DNA from 2 places in the Streptomyces gamaensis genome. Region 1 is predicted to be linked to the other one. Evidence: riboswitches for the same ligand, from Rfam matches in the RefSeq annotation. Region 1 holds a riboswitch; the other holds the start of a gene.
What was found. A riboswitch is a leader RNA that binds a small molecule or an ion and turns the genes downstream of it on or off. The one in region 1 is predicted to bind cobalamin.
Positions count from the first base shown of each region.

Region 2: it holds a riboswitch for cobalamin, as region 1 does, so the genes downstream of both, cobN (cobaltochelatase subunit CobN) here and ACFP1Z_RS20115 (cobalamin biosynthesis protein) in region 1, are expected to answer to the same signal.

Region 1 is NZ_JBHSPB010000012.1:50,662-57,881, reverse strand. Features, by position in the region: gene cobO (cob(I)yrinic acid a,c-diamide adenosyltransferase) at 1-51, opposite strand, end outside; gene ACFP1Z_RS20125 (putative cobaltochelatase) at 51-2,180, opposite strand; gene ACFP1Z_RS20120 (cobyric acid synthase) at 2,287-3,807, opposite strand; gene ACFP1Z_RS20115 (cobalamin biosynthesis protein) at 3,804-4,859, opposite strand; cobalamin riboswitch at 4,982-5,111, opposite strand; gene ACFP1Z_RS20110 (hypothetical protein) at 5,245-5,472, opposite strand; gene ACFP1Z_RS20105 (inorganic phosphate transporter) at 5,486-6,721, opposite strand; gene ACFP1Z_RS20100 (class II aldolase/adducin family protein) at 7,174-7,220, shown strand, end outside.
Region 2 is NZ_JBHSPB010000008.1:55,019-62,238, forward strand. Features, by position in the region: gene ACFP1Z_RS14925 (precorrin-8X methylmutase) at 1-148, opposite strand, end outside; gene ACFP1Z_RS14930 (cobalamin biosynthesis protein CobG) at 199-1,596, opposite strand; adenosylcobalamin (AdoCbl) riboswitch at 1,963-2,045, shown strand; gene cobN (cobaltochelatase subunit CobN) at 2,162-5,836, shown strand; gene ACFP1Z_RS14940 (VWA domain-containing protein) at 5,882-7,144, shown strand; gene ACFP1Z_RS14945 (hypothetical protein) at 7,144-7,220, shown strand, end outside.

The DNA of each region.
Region 1 (7,220 bases):
GCGCGTGGTGAGCCCGTCGTCGGGAACGACGGTCGGCTGCCCCTTGGGCATTACGCGGCCCTCCTGTGGTTGTCGGCGCGTACGGTCCGCACCAGCGCGGACACGGTGTCCGCGCGAACGTCGTCGATCGTCACGACCGGGCCGCCCAGCTCCCGGCCCAACTCGCCCGCCAGCCCCAGCCGTACCGGATCGGACTCGCAGTCCACCACCACGCAGGCCACGCCGTCGGCCGCCAGCGCCCGCGCGGCGCGGGAGGCCCGCGCGAGCGGCTCCGGCCCGCCCGTCGCCCGCCCGTCGGTCACCACGACCAGCAGCGGCCGCCGCGACGGATCGCGCAGCTTCTCCACCCGCAGCACCTCACGGGCCCGAGCGAGGCCCGCCGCGAGCGGGGTACGGCCGCCCGTGGGCAGCGTCTCCAGCCGTGCCGCGCCCGCCTCCACCGACGACGTCGGCGGCAGCGCCAGCCGCGCCCCGGAGCCCCGGAAGGTGACCAGGCCGACCTTGTCCCGCCGCTGGTAGGCGTCCAGCAGCAGCGACAGCACCGCGCCCTTGACCGCGCTCATCCGCTTGCGGGCCGCCATCGAACCGGAGGCGTCCACGACGAACAGCACCAGATTGCCCTCACGGCCCTCGCGGACCGCCTCCCGCAGGTCGTCACGGCGCACGACCAGGCCGGGCCCGCTGCGCCCGCGCGCCCGCTGGTGCGGGGCGGCGGCCCGCACGGTCGCCGCCAGGTGCAGCCGCGACAGGGTGCCGCGGGGCCGCTGCGCGCCGGTGGTGCGGCCGTGCGCGGTACGGGCGCGGGAGCGCCGCCCGTCGGCGCCCTCGCCCAGGCCGGGCACGGTGAACTTCCGGGCGCGGAAGGGGGCTTCGGCGGGCACGGCGGGGGCCTCGGCCGGCGCTTCGCCCTGTGCTTGTCCCTGCGCTTCGCTCCGGGCGTGCGGGGCGGCTTCCTCGGCGTGCGGGGCCGTCCCGTCGGGGGAGGGCTCGTCGCGCTGCTGGGAGGGGAGGTCGGGGACGCCCTGGCCGGCCGGCTCCTGCGGGGGACGGCCGCCGCCGTCGGGGCCGCCGTCGCCGTCCGGTCCGCCGTCCGGACCCTGGGGGTCCTGCGGGTCCTCGGGGCCTTCCGGTCCGTCAGGTCCGTCCGGCCCTTCCGGCTCGGGGTCCTCGTCCTCGAACTGCGCGAGGATCTCGTCCAGTTTGTCCTCGTCGAGACCCGGCGCGTCGAAGGGGGAGCGCCGGCGGCGGTGGGGGAGCGCCAGCAGCGCGGCCTGCCGGACGTCCTCGGTGGCCACGTCCGTACGGCCCCCCCAGGCGGCCAGCGCCGTGGCCGTACGCGCCGTGACGATGTCGGCGCGCATACCGTCCACCTCGAACCCGGCGCACACCGCCGCGATGCGGCGCAGAGCGCCGTCACCGAGCCGTACGTCCGGCAGCAGGGCGCGCGCCGCCACGATGCGCTCGCGCAACTCCTCTTCCTCCGCCGCCCACTTGGCGGCGAACGCCACCGGGTCCTCGTCGTACGCGAGCCGGCGGCGGACGACCTCGACGCGCTCGTCGGGCTCGCGGGAAGCGGCGACCTCGACGGTCAGCCCGAAGCGGTCCAGCAACTGAGGGCGCAGCTCGCCCTCTTCGGGGTTCATCGTGCCGACGAGCAGGAAACGGGAGGCGTGGCGGACGGAGACACCCTCGCGTTCCACGTGCGAGGTGCCCATCGCTGCCGCGTCGAGCAGCAGGTCCACGAGATGGTCGTGGAGGAGGTTGACCTCGTCGACGTACAGCACGCCCCGGTGCGCGTCGGCCAGCAGGCCCGGCTCGAAGGCCTTCACACCTTCCGACAGGGCCCGCTCGATGTCGAGGGCGCCGACGAGCCGGTCCTCGGAGGCGCCGACGGGGAGTTCGACCAAGCGGGTCGCGCGGGTGGTGCCCGAGCCGTCCTGGTGCGGGCCGTCGGGGCACTGCGGGTCGGGCGAGGCGGGATCACAGGCGAAGCGGCAGCCCGCGACCACCGGCACGTCCGGGAGGACGGTGGCCAGGGCGCGCACGATGGTGCTCTTCGCGGTGCCTTTCTCGCCGCGGATGAGGAGGCCTCCCACGGAGGGACTCACCGCGTTGAGGAGCAACGCGAGCCGCAGACGGTCCATGCCGACGATCGCGGCGAAGGGGTACGGGGTGCTCATGCGGTGATTGCTCCTTCGGCAGACGCCGGTGCGGTGGTCGGTGTGGTGCTGCGGGCGCCGTACGGGCCGGGGCGGCGCGGCTGTGTTCCCGGCTCCGCGCGAGCGGTCACGGCGCCCCCGGCGGGATGAACCGCATCCCGCCGGGCACCCCGTCCTCGATCAGCCGCAGCAGCGCCTCCGTGTCCGCGTGCTGCTCGATCAAGTCGCCCAGCCGGTCGAGCTGTTCCTCGCGCAGCGCGGCGAAGCTCGTGTCCGGGGCGGGAACGAACGCCCGGCCCGCCGCCCGCGCCACCTCGCGCAGGAACGCCCGCCGGAAGCCGTCGCTCTCCAGCGAACCGTGCCAGTGCGTGCCCCACACCTGGCCGACCCGGCAGCCGTCCAGGAAGCCCTCACCGCCGAGGACTTCGGCGACCCCGTGGTGGATCTCGTAGCCCTCGACGGGCTCGCCCAGCGCCTTGCCGGACGGCCGCGTCAGCGTCTTCTCCCGCGCGAACCGCACCCGGACCGGCAGCAGCCCCAGCCCGTCGACGACTCCCGCCCTCGACTCGACCTCGTCCTCGATGCGCTCGCCCAGCAACTGGAAACCACCGCAGATGCCCAGCACGGGCCGGCCCTCCGCCGCGCGGCGCGCGAGCGCGTCCGCGAGCCCGCGCTCGCGCAGCCACGCCAGCGCGCGCACGGTGCCGCGCGTGCCCGGCACCACCACGAGATCGGCGTCGGCCAGCTCCTCGGGGCGGTCCACGAACCGTACGACCACGCCCGGTTCGGCGGCCAGCGCGTCCACGTCCGTGAAGTTCGACATCAGCGGCACCGCGCACACCGCGACCCGCAGCACGTCCGTGCCGTACGGCGGCGCCACTACCGACTCGCGCACCACCCCGCGCAGGGACACCCTCAGGCCGTCCTCCTCGTCGATGCCCAGACCGTGCGTGAACGGCAGCACCCCGAACGTCCGGCGCCCCGTCAGACCGCGCAGCATGTCCAGGCCCGGCTCCAGCAGGCTCACATCGCCGCGGAACTTGTTGACCAGATAGCCCGCTATCAGCTCCTGGTCCTCGCGCGAGAGCAGCGCCGTCGTCCCGAAGAACGACGCGAACACGCCGCCCCGGTCGATGTCGCCGACCACGACCACCGGCAGCCGCGCGGCCCGCGCGAGCCCCATGTTGACGATGTCCGTACGCCGCAGATTGATCTCGGCCGGGCTGCCGGCGCCCTCGCAGACCACCGCGTCGTGCGTACGCCGCAGCTCCTCCAGACAGCCCGTGACCGTCTCCAGCAGCCGCTCCTGGCGCCCGGAATGGTAGCCGCGCGCGCTCAACTCGCCCACCGGCTTGCCCATCAGCACGACCTGGCTGCTGCTGTCGCTGCCCGGCTTGAGCAGCACCGGGTTCATCAGCGCGCTCGGCTCCACGCGCGCGGCGGCCGCCTGCATGGCCTGCGCCCGCCCTATCTCGGCGCCCTCGCGCGTCACATACGAGTTCAGCGACATGTTCTGCGCCTTGAACGGGGCGACCTTGACGCCCTTGCGGGTCAGCCAGCGGCAGATCCCGGCCGTCACCACGCTCTTGCCCGCGTCCGAGGTCGTCCCGGCGACGAGCAGACCCCCGCCCCGTACCGCTGTTGTCACCGGTTCCTCCCCCTCGCCCCGTTCACGATGCTTTGTGCGACGCCTGTCGGGACGCCTTTCGAGATGCTGCCCGCCGCACGCCGGATCCCGCCCGCGCGCAGCGCCTGCCCGGTGGTGCGCGCGCCGGCCGCGACCCCGAGCGCCAGCAACGCGACCCGGCGCGAGAGCCGCACCGCGCGCTCGATGTCCGCGACCTCCACCGGACGCAGCTCCGCGCCCAGGACCGGCCGGTGCTCCACACGGCCGCCGTAGGCGAGGGTGCCGCCCAGCCGCACCCCGAGCGCGCCCGCGAACGCGGCTTCCACCGGGCCCGCGTTGGGGCTCGGGTGCCGGGCCGCGTCCCGCCGGGCCACCCGCCACGCGGTCCGCGGATCCGGGCCGGCCAGCACGGCCAGTACCGCCGTGAGCCGGGCGCCGGGCCAGCCCACGGCGTCGTCCAGCCGCGCCGAGGCCCAGCCGAACCGCCGGTAGCGCGGCGACTTGTGCCCCACCATCGCGTCCAGGGTGTTGACCGCGCGGAAGCCCGCGAGCCCCGGCACGCCCACGAGCGCCCCCCACACGAGGGCGCCGACCACGGCGTCGGAGGTGTTCTCGGCGACCGACTCCACGACGGCCCGCGCGATCTGCTGCCCGTCCAGCGCCTGCGGGTCGCGCCCGCACAGGTGCGGCAGCCGCTCGCGCGCCGCGTCGAGGTCCCCGGCCTCCAGCGCCTTCGCGACCGACCGCGCCTCCCGGCCCAGCGAGGTCCCGCCCAGCACGGCCCAGGTGGCGACGGCGGTCAGGGCGACCTCGGCGGGCACACGCGCGGGGGCGGGCAGCCGGGTACGGACGGTACGGGCCAGCAGGGCGGCCCCGAGGGCCGTACCGCCCGCGCAGACCAGGGTGTGCAGCGCCCCGCGCCCGCGGTGGTCGCGCCACAGGCGCCGCTCGACGGCCTGCGCGGCCCGCCCGAACGCGGCCACCGGATGGCCGCGGCGCGGATCGCCGAAGGCGAGATCGCCGAGGTGGCCGAGCGCGGCACCGCACGCGAAGGCGAGGTGTTCGGCGCGCATCGGATCAGACCGTGCCCGGGCCCGAGTGCTCCGTCCGGCAGGGCAGTGGTCGAAGGCGGCCGCGCATGCGATGTGTCCTCACTCAGGGTCCGCGCCCTGGCTCGACGTGACCGGCGACCCAGAGTCTCCTGGCTCCCGGATCCGCGTCGCCCCGGCCTTCCCGCCCGCCGCTCAGGGCGGGCCGTGGCCTGACAGTGGGGGACACTCCCCGGTGACAGTGGCGGGACCGCGCCGGATTCGCACCGGCTTCCTCTGCGCTGTCGCCGTTTGGCTCCGGAAGTCCACCACGGTCCGCGAGGGCCCGTCAACTCGCCTCATCAGGCATGAAGATGCCCCTGCCCTGCCGTTTCCGGCGGGACAGGGGCGAAGCGGAGGCGGCGCGGGCTCAGGCCACGATCAGGTGGATCCCGTAGCCGACGGCCGCCGCGCACACCGCGTAGCACAGGTACGCGCCGGTGCGCGCGAGGGGCGTCGCGCCCCCGGAAGCGGAAGCGTCCGTACCCGCCTTGCGGGAGGTGCCGACGATGCCGAGGGTGAAGACGCCGACCAGCCCGACGGTCACCACGAGGCTGACGCCGAAGACCTGCCCGAGAGCTGCCCAGTTGATGTTCATCGCTTCTCTCCGGTCAGCTCGCGGCCGCGGCGGGCGCGGGCTCGGGGGCGGCGGTGGCGGTGGCGGCGAGCGCGGCGGGCGGCGGCGGGGCGACGGCCTGGATCGCGGCCGTGACCACACCCACCGGCTCGGCCTGCGGCTCCGCGGGGGAATCGGTGACGTTGTCGTGCGTGACGGGCCTGCGGCGGGAGGCCAGCCAGATCGCTCCGCTCACCGCGAGACCGAGGACCGCCACCGCGGCGACACCCCAGTCGCCCTGCTCCGCCAGGAGCGCGGCCCCGCCCGCGACCAGACCGGCGGCCGGCAGCGTCAGACACCAGGCGATCACCATGCGGCCCGCCGTCGACCAGCGCACCACGCCGCCCTTGCGGCCCAGCCCCGCGCCCATGATCGAACCGGAGCAGACCTGCGTCGTGGAGAGCGCGAAACCGATGTGCGAGGAGGCGAGGATGACGGTCGCGGCACCGGTCTGCGCGGCGAAGCCCTGCGCGGGCCTGATGTCCGTCAGACCCTTGCCGAGGGTCTGGATGATGCGCCAGCCGCCCAGGTACGTACCGAGCGCGATGGCCAGGCCCGCCGAGACGACGACCCACACCGGCGGGTCCGAGTGCGGGGCCACGACGCCGCCGGTGACCAGGGCCAGGGTGATCACACCCATCGTCTTCTGGGCGTCGTTGGTGCCGTGGGCGAGGGAGACCAGCGCGGCCGAGGCGATCTGCCCCGCGCGGTAGCCCTTGGCGGTGTCGTTCTCGTCCCGGCCCCGGGCCAGCCGGAAGGTCAGCCGGGTCGCGGCCATGGCGGCCAGACCGGCCACGACCGGGGCCGCGACCGCCGGGATGAGAACCTTCATCACCACGGCGTCGCCGTGCACACCGCCGGCGCCGACCGACACCAGCGTCGCGCCGATCAGACCGCCGAACAGCGCGTGCGAGGAGCTGGACGGCAGGCCCGCCAGCCACGTCAGCAGATTCCACACGATCGCCCCGACCAGCCCCGCGAAGATCACTTCCGGGCGGATTCCCGAGCTCTCGTCGATGATCCCGCCGGAGATGGTCTTGGCGACCTCCACCGACAGGAACGCGCCGACCAGATTGAGGACCGCGGACATGGCCACCGCGGTCCTGGGCTTGAGGGCTCCCGTGGAGATGGTGGTGGCCATGGCGTTGGCCGTGTCGTGGAAGCCGTTCGTAAAGTCGAACACCAAGGCCGTGACGATCACGATCCCGATGAGAAGCGTGATGTGTTCCATGTCCGTCTGGTCACCCAGGCAATCGCTCGATGGACAGTACAGCCAGGACCGTAAGGACTCTGGGTGAACGGAAGGTGAACGGGGTCGGGCCGAGCGGTGAGGCGAACCGGAGGGGGTCATCCATGAACGAGGGTGCTGTGAACGGCGGCCAGGGCCCGGACATGCGCGGGGACGGACACGGGGGCGCGGGGGCGCGCGGAGGCCGGACCGACGGCGGGGCCGAGCACCGCGGTGCCCGGAGCTGTGACGGTGACGACACCGGGAGCGGGCAGTCCCACGGGGACGCGGTTGCCGGGGGCGGGCGCGGTGGGCCCGCCCGGCCGGGGGCGGGCGGGCGCGCGGGCGGCGAGGCCGTCCGGTACGCGCCCGGCGCCGGAGGCGAAACCGCACAGCGGGGCGGCCGCGCGCGCCGGGAGACCTCCCCCCGGGACTCCGCCGCCCGCCGCGAGGCGATCCGGCAGGCGTGGGCCGGCGTCGTCGCCGCCGCGCGGCGCACCGT
Region 2 (7,220 bases), on a different contig from region 1:
GGACGAGGTCGACCATGCCGCAGGCGTGGATCATGCGCACCGCTACCCGGGCGACGTCCGGCGGCAGTCCGCCGAGGTCGGCCTCGGCGCGGATGGTGGCAAAGGACTCGCGGTAGATGGCCGCGCCGTCCTTCTCGTACTCGAACATCGTCCTCGCTCGTTCGCTTGCTGGTGTGGGGAGTTGCCGGGCCGGCCGGGTCATGTGGCGTCGCCGGCCGGGCCGGTCGCGCGGGCCGCCGCCACGGCGTCGGCGGACCGGGCGGCGGGTACGGTACGGGCGCTCTCCTCGCGGGCGCCGTCGCGGACCGCGACGCGGTAGCCGTCGCCGGTGGCGAGGACGTCCACCCACCGTCCGCCGGGGTGTCCGCAGCGGCGCTCGCACCCGGACCAGTAGACCGGCAGCGCGGACGCGGTGCCACGGTGCTCCGGTGCGGGGGCGGGGCGTACGGACGTCAGGCACGCCGTGGCGTCCGCGCGGACGTCCGCGCGGGACTTGGCGCAGCCGGGGTGTCCGGCGCACGCTCCGGCGCCATGCCAGGCGGATGCCGGCGAGGTGACGAGCCCGGCCGCAGCGAGCGCGGTGAGACGGGGCACGGCCTCGCGTGCGGGCAGGCCCGGCAGGACGACGCCCCGCCACGGCGTGACGCGCAGCGTGCCGTCGCCGGCCTGCGCGGCGCCGTGCGCCAGGAGCAGCCACTGCGCGGTGGTGAGCCGGCCGAGGGGCGCGGCCACGGACAGGGCCGTACGTCCGCCCGGGCCGTGGACGCATCCGGGCTCCGGGGGAGCGGCGGGCGGCGGGAGAAGTCCGCCGGGCGCGGCCGTGATGCCGGCCGCGGCGAGGCGCCGCCGCAACAGGCCGGTGTCCGGCCGGTCCTGCGGCGGCAGGTCGCCGACGCGCCAGGCGGTGAGCCCCCGCGCGCGCAGCCCGTCCAGGAAGTGCCGGGCCGCGAGCGCGGCGGCGCGCGGGGCGTCGGCGGCGGCCAGGCGCAGGCACGGGCCGGTGGCCGCGTAGCAGAGCAGTGCACTGCCGTTCGCTTCTGCGATCAATGTCACATCGGGGGCGAGGGCTGTGATGTCGCCCCGGCCGTCGTCCAGGCCGAACAGGAAACGGCCGGACAGCTGCGAGAGATCCGGCAGACCGGACAAGTCGGCCGTACGGGTGGGTGGTTCGGGGTCCGCTCCGCACAGCAGCCGGTCCAGTTCCCGGGTCCACGCCTGTACGTCCGCCGTCGGCCGGCGGTCGTCCAGCCCGCACAGGGGGGAGGCCGCCACGTTGCGCACCCGGTCGTGCCGGTCCGAGGGCAGCAGCCCCGCCGCACGCAGCCGCGCGCCCAACTCCGCGCCGCAGTCCGGGGCCAGGCCGCGCAGCTGGACGTTGCCGCGCGAGGTGAGGTCGAGGTTCCCGTCGCCCAGTTCGTGCGCGAGACCGGCCAGTGACTCCGCCTGACGGGCTGTCAGGAGTCCGCCGGGCAGCCGGATCCGGGCGAGCGCGCCGTCGTCCGCGCCGTGCAGCCGCAGCGCGCCGGGACAGGCGTCACCGCGGTCACGGCCGACCGGATTCTCGCGGTCCGAGGGGGAAGGGCTGGTGACGGGCATGGCGGCGAGCATACCCACGCCCGTACGCCGGGGGCGGGCCGGTTGCGGAAGCACACGGTCCGCCGGCGGCGGTCCCCGGGCTGCGGGACCGGAGCCGCAGGCATCCGACGGGCTGCGGGCTGCAGTGCCCGGCGCGCGCGAGGCACCGACGCGGCCCGCAGCCGTGCGCCAGCGTCGTGGCCCGGCTTCCGCCGGAAGGCGCCCCGCGCCATGGCGCGGGATGCAAGACCGGGGGCGCTCCCCGCAGCATCGTGCGCTGTCCGCGCACGCGAGTTCCGCAGCGGCCCCCGCTGGTCAACGCGGCGCCGGTCGCTACTATGGCCCCGGCGGAGCCGACGGCCCGCCAGACGCCAGCGACGGCGCCAGGGGAGGAAGTCCGGTGCGAATCCGGCACGGTCCCGCCACTGTGAGCGCGGCAGCAGCTTCTGCCGCGTGAGTCAGGAACTCCCGCCGTCCTCCAACCGCCCGGGGCGCGGACCCCGAGGAAGGCCTGCCGCAGCATGCGCACGCGCACATCCGCCTCCCGCGCACCCCGGGCGACCCTCGATGCCCTGGGGAGCGCCGCGTGATCCTTCTCCTGTCGACCTCCGACACCGACCTGCTCAGCGCCCGCGCGGCCGGCGGACCGGTCCCGTACCGGCTCGCCAACCCCGCCCGGCTCGGCCTCGACGCCCTGCCCGGGCTGCTGGAGGGCACCGACCTCGTCGTCGTCCGGCTCCTCGGCGGCGTCCGCGCCTGGCAGGAGGGGCTCGACCAACTGCTCGCCGGCGACCGCCCGGTGGTCGTCCTCACCGGCGAACAGGCTCCCGACGCCCAGCTGATGGAGCACTCCACCGTGCCCATCGGCATCGCCGCCGAGGCCCACGCCTACCTCGCCCACGGCGGGCCCGCCAACCTCGAACAGCTCGCCCGCTTCCTCTCCGACACCGTGCTGCTCACCGGCCACGGCTTCGAGCCGCCCGCCGCCGCCCCCGCCTGGGGCGCACTGGAGCGCACCCCCGCGCCCGGCGCCACCGGCCCGCTCGTGGCCGTGCTCTACTACCGCGCGCACCACATGAGCGGCAACACCGCCTTCGTCGACGCCCTGTGCACGGCGATCGAGCAGGCCGGCGGCCGCGCCCTGCCGCTGTACGTCGCCTCCCTGCGCGCCCCCGAACCCGCGCTCGTCGAGGAACTGCGCGCCGCCGACGCCATCGTCACCACCGTGCTCGCCGCCGGCGGCACCAAGCCCGCGCAGGCATCCGCCGGCGGCGACGACGAGTCCTGGGACGCGGGTGCCCTCGCCGCCCTCGACGTGCCCGTCCTGCAGGCCCTGTGCCTGACCGGGCCGCGCAGCGCCTGGGAGGAGAACGACGAGGGACTCTCCCCGCTGGACGCCGCGACCCAGGTCGCCGTGCCCGAGTTCGACGGCCGCATCATCACCGTCCCGTTCTCCTTCAAGGAGGTCGACGAGGACGGCCTGCCGGCCTACGTCGCCGACCCCGAGCGCGCCGCCCGCGTCGCCGGCATCGCCGTCCGCCACGCCCGGCTGCGGCACATCGCCCCCGCCGACAAGCGGCTCGCGCTCGTGCTGTCCGCCTACCCCACCAAGCACTCCCGCATCGGCAACGCCGTCGGCCTCGACACCCCCGCCAGCGCCGTCGCCCTGCTGCGCCGGCTCCGGGACGAGGGCTACGACTTCGGCGACGAGACCGAGGAGCCCGTACCCGGCCTCGCGTCCGGCGACGGCGACGAGCTGATCCGCGCCCTGATCGAGGCCGGCGGCCACGACCAGGAGTGGCTCACCGAGGAACAGCTCGCCCGCAACCCCGTGCGCATCCCCGCCGCCGACTACCGCCGCTGGTACGGGCAGTTGCCCCAGGAGCTGCGCGAGGCCGTCGAGGAGCACTGGGGGCCCGCCCCCGGCGAGATGTTCCTCGACCGCAGCCGCGACCCCGAGGGCGAGATCGTCCTCGCCGCGCTGCGCCGTGGCAACCTGCTGATCCTCATCCAGCCGCCGCGCGGCTTCGGCGAGAACCCCATCGCCATCTACCACGACCCCGACCTGCCGCCCTCGCACCACTATCTGGCCGCCTACCGGTGGATCGCCACCGCCCGTGAGGACGGCGGCTTCGGCGCCGACGCCATGGTGCACCTCGGCAAGCACGGCAACCTCGAATGGCTGCCCGGCAAGAACGCCGGGCTCTCCGCCGCCTGCGGCCCCGACGCCGCCCTCGGCGACCTGCCGCTGGTCTACCCGTTCCTCGTCAACGACCCCGGCGAGGGCACCCAGGCCAAGCGGCGCGCGCACGCCACCCTCGTCGACCACCTCGTGCCGCCCATGGCCCGCGCCGACTCCTACGGCGACATCGCGCGCCTGGAGCAGCTCCTCGACGAGTACGCGTCCATCTCCGCCATGGACCCCGCCAAACTTCCCGCGATCCGCGCCCAGATCTGGACCCTGATCCAGGCCGCCCGGCTCGACCACGACCTGGGCCTGGAGGACCGCCCCGACGACGACGGCTTCGACGACTTCCTCCTGCACGTCGACGGCTGGCTGTGTGAGGTCAAGGACGCCCAGATCCGCGACGGACTGCACGTCCTGGGCTCCGCCCCGGCCGGCGCGGAACGCGTGAACCTGGTCCTGTCGATCCTGCGCGCCCGCCAGATCTGGGGCGGCACGGCCGCCCTGCCGGGCCTGCGCGAGGCTCTCGGCCTGGACGAGTCGGCGGCGACCCGCACGACGGCGGACGAGGCGGAGGCGCAGGCGCGCGCCCTCGTGGAGGCGATGGAGGAAGCGGACTGGGACCCGGCGGCGGTCGCCGCTGTTGTGGGCAGCCGCCCTGCGGGGCAGGCACAACCCCCGGTGCCGGGCACCGATCCCGTGAACGCCGACCCCGTCGCGGCCGTCCTCGACTTCGCGGCCCGCGAGGTCGTACCCCGCCTGGCCGGGACCACAGCCGAACTCGACAACGCCGTCAGGGCGTTGGCGGGCCGCTTCGTCCCCGCCGGCCCCTCCGGATCCCCGCTGCGCGGACTGGTCAACGTCCTGCCGACCGGCCGCAACTTCTACTCCGTCGACCCCAAGGCCGTCCCCAGCCGCCTCGCCTGGGAGACCGGACAGGCCCTCGCCGACTCCCTGCTGGCCCGCTACCGCGCCGACCGGGGCACGTGGCCCACCTCGGTGGGGCTGTCCCTGTGGGGGACGAGCGCGATGCGCACCGCCGGCGACGACGTCGCCGAGGCCCTCGCCCTGCTGGGCGTCCGCCCCGTCTGGGACGACGCCTCACGCCGCGTCACCGGCCTGGAGTCCGTCCCCCTCGCCGAGCTGGGCCGCCCGCGCGTCGATGTCACCCTGCGCATCAGCGGCTTCTTCCGCGACGCCTTCCCGCACGTGATCGGCCTGCTCGACGACGCCGTCCGGCTCGTGGCCGGCCTCGACGAGGACGACGCCGACAACCACGTACGGGCCCACGCGCGCGCCGACCTCGCCGAGCACGGCGACGAACGCCGCGCCACCACCCGCATCTTCGGCTCCCGCCCCGGCACCTACGGCGCCGGACTGCTGCAGCTCATCGACAGCCGCGACTGGCGCACCGACGCCGACCTCGCCGAGGTCTACACCGTCTGGGGCGGCTACGCCTACGGCCGCGGCCTCGAAGGACGCCCGGCCCGTACCGAGATGGAGAGCGCGTACAAGCGCATCGCGGTCGCCGCCAAGAACACCGACACCCGCGAGCACGACATCGCCGACTCCGACGACTACTTCCAGTACCACGGCGGCATGGTGGCCACCGTCCGCGCCCTGCGCGGCACCGCCCCCGAGGCCTACATCGGCGACTCCACCCGCCCCGAGACCGTGCGCACCCGCACCCTCGTCGAGGAGACCTCCCGCGTCTTCCGGGCCCGCGTCGTCAACCCCCGCTGGATCGAGGCGATGCGCCGCCACGGCTACAAGGGCGCCTTCGAACTCGCCGCCACCGTGGACTACTTGTTCGGCTACGACGCCACCACCGGCGTCGTCCCCGACTGGATGTACGACAAGCTCGCCCAGACCTACGCCCTCGACCCCGTCAACCGCGCCTTCCTCCAGGAGGCCAACCCCTGGGCGCTGCACGGCATCGCCGAACGCCTGCTGGAGGCGGAGAGCCGCGGCATGTGGGCCAAGCCCGATGCCGCCACGCTGCAGGCGCTCAAGGAGGTCTTCCTGGAGACCGAGGGCGACCTGGAGTCGGGGGCGGAGGAGTCCGACGCCGGGTAACCACCCGTTTTGAGTCGACCCGCCGCCCGCCCCTAGGATCCCCGAATGATCATCACAAGACGGCTGGCGGCGGGCGCGTGTGCCCTGCTCGCCGCTCTCGCCGCCGGAGCGGCACCGGCGGGCGCCGCCGACGGCAAACCCGCCAAGGACTCCCCGAAGGTCGAGCTCGTCCTGGACGTCAGCGGCTCGATGCGCACCCGCGACGTGGACGGCGGCTCCCGCATGGCCGCCGCCCAGCAGGCCTTCAACGAGGTCATCGACGCCGTGCCGGACGGGGTGCGGCTCGGTATCCGCACCCTCGGCGCCAACTACCCGGGCGAGGACAAGGAGATCGGCTGCAAGGACAGCAGACAGCTGTACCGTGTGGGGCCGGTCGACCGCACCGAGGCGAAGGCCGCCGTGGCCACCCTGCGGCCCACCGGCTGGACGCCCATCGGCTACGCGCTGCGCGGCGCCGACGAGGACCTGGGCACCGACGGCGGCACCCGCCGTGTGGTGCTCATCACCGACGGCGAGGACTCCTGCGGGCAGCCCGACCCCTGCGACGTGGCCCGCGAACTCGCCGCCAAGGGCACCCACTTGACGGTCGACACCCTCGGCCTCGCCCACGACGACAAGACCCGCGAACAGCTCACCTGCATCGCCGAGGCCACCGGCGGCACCTACACCGCCGTCCAGCACACCGACCAGCTCTCCAGCCGCATCAAGCAGTTGGTGCGCCGGGCCGACGCCGCCCCCGTCGAGACGCCCCGCCCGGCGCAGGGCGCCACCGAATGCTCGAAGGCCCCCGAACTCGGCGCCGGTATCTGGACGGACCGCGAGAAGTTCGCCGAGCACCGCTGGTACCGCGTCAAGGTGAAGCCGGGTCAGGAACTGCGCGCCTCGGTGAGCGTGGGCGCCGACCGGGCCGTCGACCGCGACTACGGAGTGCTGCTGCGCGCCGTCGACGAGGGCGGACAGGAGCTCGTACGCGGCTCGGACGCCGGCAGCGGACGCACCGACGTGATCTCCTCCGGGCTGCGCTATCCGCTCGCTGAGAGCAAGAAGGGCGACAAGGACGCGCGCACGGTCTGCCTGGAGGTCTCCAACTCCTTCTCCGCACCGCCCGGCGTCCAGCGCGACCCGGGCATGCCCGTCGAACTCGCCGTGGACCTCGCCAAGGCCCCCGACAACCCCTCGGACCTCGCGGCCTTCGGCCTGGGCCGCGGCTGGGTGCTGCTGGCCGTCCTCGGCGTGACCGGACTGCTCGCCGGACTGGTGTGGGGCTGGCTGTCCCGCTGGCGCTTCGCCGTGTGGAGGGAGAACTGATGCGTATCACCAAAGCGTTGAGCACGCTCCTGCTCGCCGGGACGGCCCTGCTCGCCCCCGCCGGCGCCGCGGCCGC